DNA from 2 places in the Streptococcus caecimuris genome. Region 2 is predicted to be linked to the other one. Evidence: predicted binding sites of a transcription regulator. Region 2 holds the regulator's gene; the other holds the start of a gene.
The links. The regulator NrdR, encoded in region 2, represses ribonucleotide reductase genes. The targets are predictions, from matches to a motif close to ACACNATATATNGTGT.

Region 1: a site for NrdR is predicted at 1,793-1,808, ahead of nrdH (glutaredoxin-like protein NrdH). Genes of this name have one in related genera too.

What each region holds. Positions count from the first base shown of each region.
Region 1 covers NZ_CALPCT010000010.1:61,500-64,924, reverse strand. Annotated here, with positions in the region: gene nrdE (class 1b ribonucleoside-diphosphate reductase subunit alpha) at 1-1,343, opposite strand, end outside; gene nrdH (glutaredoxin-like protein NrdH) at 1,458-1,676, opposite strand; gene NFR56_RS05515 (phosphocarrier protein HPr) at 2,152-2,415, shown strand; gene ptsP (phosphoenolpyruvate--protein phosphotransferase) at 2,419-3,425, shown strand, end outside.
Region 2 covers NZ_CALPCT010000007.1:52,456-55,880, forward strand. Annotated here, with positions in the region: gene NFR56_RS04125 (PTS transporter subunit IIBC) at 1-583, shown strand, start outside; gene NFR56_RS04130 (endonuclease/exonuclease/phosphatase family protein) at 669-1,481, shown strand; gene nrdR (transcriptional regulator NrdR) at 1,646-2,119, shown strand; gene NFR56_RS04140 (replication initiation and membrane attachment family protein) at 2,120-3,298, shown strand; gene dnaI (primosomal protein DnaI) at 3,299-3,425, shown strand, end outside.

The DNA of each region.
Region 1 (3,425 bases), on a different contig from region 2:
ACGGCCACGATATGAGAGCTATCTGTAACGAAGGTCAAAGCACGAACCATGGCACGAATCGAACGACCAAAATCAGGTGAAGTCATCATGTTAACTACGTTGGTTGAACCAAGGTTACATGAGACGTCTGTTCCCATTTGAACAAATTCTTGGGCATCGTTGATCAAGCTTGGTTCTTGAACTTGAAGGATCTCTGAACACAAGTTACTCATGATGATTTTTCCATCAACAGGGTTTGCCCGGTTAGCAGTATCGATGTTGACTACATATGGATAGCCAGATTCTTGTTGCAATTTAGAAATTTCAGTTTCCAAATCACGTGCCTTAATTTTTGTCTTGCGGATGTTTGGATTAGCAACCAATTCATCGTATTTTTCAGTGATGTCGATGTAGTTGAATGGTACTCCGTATTCACGCTCTACAGAGTAAGGGCTAAAGAGGTACATCTCTTCATTCTTACGAGCCAACTCGTAGAACTTATCTGGCACGACGACACCAAGTGAAAGAGTCTTCACCCGAACTTTTTCATCAGCATTTTCTTTCTTAGTTGAAAGGAAGGCGATGATGTCTGGGTGGAAGACGTTGAGGTAAACCACCCCAGCCCCTTGGCGTTGTCCCAATTGGTTAGAGTAAGAGAAGCTATCTTCAAAGAGTTTCATAACTGGAACCACTCCAGAAGCGGCTCCTTCATACCCTTTGATTGGTGCTCCAGCTTCACGAAGGTTGCTGAGAGAAATCCCAACCCCACCACCGATACGAGACAGTTGAAGGGCAGAGTTGATGGAACGTCCGATCGCATTCATATCATCGGTTACTTGGATCAAGAAACATGATACCAATTCCCCACGGCGGGCACGTCCAGCGTTTAAGAAAGAAGGAGTAGCTGGTTGGTAGCGTTGGTGGATAATTTCGTTTGCGATGTCTCGCGCGATAGCTTCATTTCCATCAGCAAAATAGAGAGCATTGAAAAAGACACGGTCTTCCATGCTTTCAAGATAGTATTCTCCATCATTTGTTTTCAAAGCGTATTGGTTATAGAATTTGTAGGCCGCCATGAAGGACTTGAATTGGAAGTTTTGGTCTTTGATAAATTGGGCCAATTCCTCTAAAAATTCAGGACGGTATTTCTCGATAAAAGCTCTCTCAATGTAATTGTGCTCGAGAAGGTACTGAATCTTGTCTGTAATTGAGTCAAAGGCTTTAGTATTTGGTACAACATTTTCTTTAAAGAACGCATCCAAAGCTTCTTTATCTTTATGAAGCATGATTTGGCCGTTTACTGGACGGTTGATTTCATTGTTAAGACGAAAATACGTCACATCTTCAAGAGATTTTAATCCCATAATAATCCTTTTCTAGTTCAAAAAAATGAAGAGGAGAAGTCCTCTCTTTCCAAGTAAAAAGTCTAGTGTTAGGTTGCTAACGCTAGACCCTATTTAAGCAAAATACTGTGTTAATTAAGAAAGTTTCTTCAACTTAGCTGGTTGAAAACCAGAAAATACTTCATCCGGTGTTTGAATAACTGGAGCAGCATTGAAACCAAGGTTCTTAACATGCTCTACAAATTCTGGCTGTTCATCTAAGTTAATTTCGCGATATTCCACGTGATTGCTATCGAGGAATCGCTTGGTCATTTTGCATTGAACACAATTATTTTTTGAATAAATGGTTACCATTTCTTTTCCGTTCTCCTATCGAAATATAAATCTGTAAACAGTATAAACAAAATCCAGCAACTTGTCAACAAAATAAAACTAAATATTGTGCAAAGAGATGAAATGGAGTTTTCAAAGCACAATATATTGTGGTGAGTGAAAAGTGTGAAAATCGAAGAAATGGGATAGGAATAGGCTTTAAAGCATCTTTAATTAGTTATAATTTTTTGGTGAATCAATATCCTGTGGTTAAACAGCTTCTTTTCATTGAAAGCGGAGGAAAATGTTACTTATAATATAGTAGAAAATTGAAAAGATATTTTCTCTGTTCTTCAGTTGCTTCTTAAAATGTATCTAAATTGGGATTTTTCGCAGTCTTTTTCTGTAAGTCAGTGATAAAAATCTTGAAAAAAATTTCAAAAGATGATATAATACCAAATTGTAAGGGTTATCAAAAGGTAACTCAAAAAATATTTTTAAAAAGGAGAGTCAAACTATGGCTTCTAAAGATTTCCACATCGTGGCAGAAACAGGTATCCACGCACGTCCAGCAACTTTGTTGGTTCAAACTGCTAGCAAATTTGCTTCAGATATTACTCTTGAATACAAAGGTAAATCAGTTAACTTGAAATCAATCATGGGTGTTATGAGCCTTGGTGTTGGTCAAGGAGCAGACGTTGTAATCTCTGCAGAAGGTGCTGACGCTGATGATGCTATCGCAGCTATCTCAGAAACAATGACTAAAGAAGGATTGGCTTAAAATATGACAAAAATGCTAAAAGGAATTGCAGCATCTGACGGTGTTGCCGTTGCTAAGGCATATTTGCTCATTCAACCAGACTTATCATTTGAGACTGTTTCAGTCGAAGATACAAGTGCAGAAGAAGCTCGTTTGGATGCAGCTCTTGAAGCTTCACAAAACGAGCTTTCTCTTATCCGGGAGAATGCAGTAGCAAGCCTTGGTGAAGAAGCAGCGCAAGTTTTTGATGCGCATATGATGGTTCTTGCTGACCCTGAAATGATTGGTCAGATCAAAGAAACAATTCGTACGAAAAAAATCAATGCAGAAGCAGGCTTGAAAGAAGTCACTGACATGTTCATTGCGATCTTTGAAGGAATGGAAGACAATCCTTACATGCAAGAACGTGCGGCAGATATTCGTGACGTTACCAAACGTGTCCTTGCCAACTTGCTTGGTAAGAAATTGCCAAACCCTGCTTCTATCAATGAAGAAGCAATCGTGGTTGCGCATGACTTGACTCCATCTGATACAGCGCAGTTGAACAAAAAGTATGTAAAAGCTTTTGTTACGAATATCGGTGGACGTACCAGTCACTCAGCTATCATGGCTCGTACACTTGAAATTGCAGCTGTTCTTGGTACAAATAACATCACAGAACTTGTCAAAGATGGTGATGTTTTGGCTGTTTCAGGGATCACTGGTGAAGTGGTGATCAACCCTACTGAAGAACAAATTGCAGCCTTCAAAGCAGCTGGTGAAGCTTATGCTAAACAAAAAGCTGAATGGGCTCTCCTTAAAGATGCGAAAACAGTGACTGCTGATGGAAAACACTTCGAGTTGGCTGCCAACATCGGTACACCTAAAGACGTTGAAGGTGTAAACGATAATGGTGCAGAAGCTGTTGGTCTTTACCGTACAGAATTCTTGTACATGGATTCTCAAGACTTCCCAACGGAAGATGACCAATACGAAGCCTACAAAGCAGTTCTTGAAGGTATGAATGGTAAACCTGTTGTTGTTCGTACAAT
Region 2 (3,425 bases):
CTACGGACCTAAAGCTGACGTATTGAAATCTGATATCCAAGACGTTCTTGATTCAGGTGAAGTTATTCCTGAAACACTTCCTAGCCAAATGACAGCAGTTCAAAAAGCTGAAGCAACCTTTAAAGGGGTAACTGATGAAGTGCATTCCGTTGCAGATGGTGAAGTGATCAACATCGAAGATGTGAAAGATCCTGTATTCTCACAAAAAATGATGGGTGACGGATTTGCGGTTGAGCCTGAAAATGGCCACATCGTTTCACCAGTTGCTGGTAAAGTTACTAGCGTCTTCCCAACCAAACATGCCCTTGGTTTGGTAACAGATAATGGTTTGGAAGTCTTGGTTCACATCGGTCTAGATACTGTTAGTCTTGAAGGAAAACCATTTGAGGTTAAAGTTTCTGAAGGTCAAACAGTGGCTGCTGGAGACCTCTTGGTAGAAGCAGACCTTGATGCGATCCGTGAAGCTGGTCGTGAAACTTCAACAATTGTTGTCTTCACAAATGCAGATGCGATTAAATCCGTTAAGGTCGAACATACTGGTAAATTGGCAGCAAATGCGCCAGTTGCAACAGTAGAATTATAAAAGACATCGGCAAAGAAAATGAGGTTGGGGCAGTGCACCCGGCCTCTTGCCGTTTCTTGATTTGGAGAGAAGGAGAAATCAGGGGATGAAATTTTTAACATTAAATTCCCATAGTTGGATGGAAGAGAATGCTCAGCAAAAATTTGAAACCCTCAAGGAACAAATTTTGGAAGCGCAATATGATGTGATCTGTTTCCAAGAGGTCAATCAAGAAATGGGCTCAGAAGCAGTCGAAACAGATGAGTATTATCAAGCCTTGCCATCAGCTGTAGCCATTCACAAAGATCACTTTGTTCGCGTATTGGTAGAAGAGTTAGCTGCTCAAGGACTCCACTATTATTGGACTTGGGCTTATAACCATATTGGCTATGATCACCTCAATGAGGGTGTGGCCGTTCTTTCGCGTCAACCCTTGAAGGCGGATGAGATTTTGGTATCCAATATGGATGATCCAACGGACTACCATACTCGTCGAGTAGCCGTTGCCCATACAAGTGTAGATGGCAAAGAGATTGCTGTTGCCAGCGTCCATCTTTCTTGGTGGGACAAAGGTTTCCAATTTGAGTGGCCACGCATTGAGAACTACTTCAGCCAAGTAGGCAAACCCTTTATTCTAGCTGGTGATTTCAATAATCCTGCCGGTCAAGAAGGGTATGAGACGATTCTATCCAGTTCCCTTAAGCTTCAAGACAGCTTTATCGAAGCTAAAGAAACAAAGGGGACTTATACTGTAGGTCCTGGAATCGATGGCTGGACGGATAATCAAGTTCCATTGCGAATCGATTACGTCTTTGCAAGTCCAGAATGGGACATCCAGCGTCTACATGTCATTTTTGATGATCAAAACAAACCCCATGTCAGTGATCACTATGGCTTAGAAGCCGAATTATCACTTTAATATAAATGGAGAGTCGAAAGGAAAACGATTTTATTCAATCGTCCTTCGACTCTTTTTTATGGATCAATGAGGAGCAAGCATAGGGGATTCTCCTGTTCTTCTGCTTTCTTTACGATTCAATTTATGGTAAAATGAAGTGTTAAAACAGTTTAAGGAGGTAGCAAATGCGTTGTCCAAAATGTGGTGGAAGTAAGTCTAGTGTGGTGGATAGTCGACAAGCTGAAGATGGGAATACCATCCGTCGTCGCAGGGAATGCGAAGAGTGCCATTATCGCTTTACTACCTACGAACGAGTGGAAGAGCGGACTCTAGTGGTCGTCAAAAAGGATGGGACACGCGAGCAATTTTCTCGTGATAAAATCTTTAATGGTATTATCCGCTCAGCTCAAAAACGGCCTGTTTCTAGTGACGAAATCGAAGAAATTGTAAACCGGATCGAGCAAAAGGTTCGCAGCCAAAGTGATAATGAAATCAACAGTGAATATATTGGTTCGTTGGTCATGGATGAGTTAGCAGATCTAGATGAGATCACCTATGTCCGTTTTGCTAGTGTTTACCGGAGTTTCAAGGATGTCGGTGAGTTAGAGACCCTCTTGAAACAAATTACGAAGGGAACCAAGAAGAAAAAGGAAAAATAGATGAAGCCCAATACGCCTTTCGCATTTTTAAAAAATAATCTTCTTCCACCGGCAGGGGCTGCATTGGAGCAGTATTACCTGCCTATTTTGGAGACGGAAACAGTAGCAGTTTATCGTTATCTGCTCGCCTCTTATGATCAGGGTGAAAAACAATATTTACTTGCTCAAATCCTCAATCACTTAAATATAGGATTTCCACAGTTGCTACTCGCCTTTGATCGCTTAATTGCTATGGGGTTGATCGATCTCTATGAGGAAGAAGTTGGGATCACCATCCAGTTACATGCTCCTCTTGCCTCAGAACAATTTTTTTCGAATGCTGTTTTCAAACGCTTGCTTGAAAAAAAGATTGGGGAAAAGGCCGTGGAGGATCTGCTCCCAGCACGCTCTTTAGGGACTAGACGGCAAGTTTCCTTCTCGCAAGTCTTTGGACTAGATGCTGGGGAGGTGACTGTTCTTCCAAGTAAGAAACAGCAGTTTGATATGGAGATGTTTAAGCGAATGATGGGGCGTGATGGACTTCGTTTTGTGGATGAAGGAGAAGCAACCCTAGCCCTCTTTGCCATCGCAGAAGAGCAACAATGGACCTGGTATGAAACTTATCTTTTAGCGAAAGAAACAGCTGTAGACCGGATTGTCTCTCCAAAGAGAATGAAGCAAAAGTTGGCTCAGGCGAGCCAAGAGCAACCACGCATGTCCTATAGCCGTCAGGAAGAAACCATTCTGAGGGAAGCTAAGGCAAAATCCAGCCTACAATTTCTAGCAGAGATTAAGAAGGCGCGCAATGCGACCATTACGCAGAGCGAACGCAAGACATTATCCAAGTTAGCTGATCTAGGCTTACTAGACGAGGTGATCAATATTATCTTGTTGTTGACCTTTAACAAGACCCAGTCTGCTAATCTCAATGAAAAGTATGCTTTGAAGGTGGGAAATGATTTTTCTTATCAAGGGGTCAACAGTGCAGAACTAGCGATTTTAAAAGTTCGAGAACGCCAGGAACAAGCTAAAGCTCAAGGAAACAAGGGGACGAGTCCTACATCAGCCAAGGGCAAGAACAGCAATGTTCCCAAGTGGAGCCAACCAAACTATCAAAATCAAACCAGTCAAGCAGAAAAGGTGGATCTTGCTAAAGAGAAACAACGCCTATTAGAAAAACTGAATCAAGGAGGTGAGTAGATGGAAAGTGTAGGTCAAACCATGTCTCACATGAACCGTGCGCGTCAATTTAACTATGAGGATTTGGTCGCACAGATCTTGGCAGACCAAGAAGTGGCTGCCTTTATCAAGGACCAGTCTTTGTCTG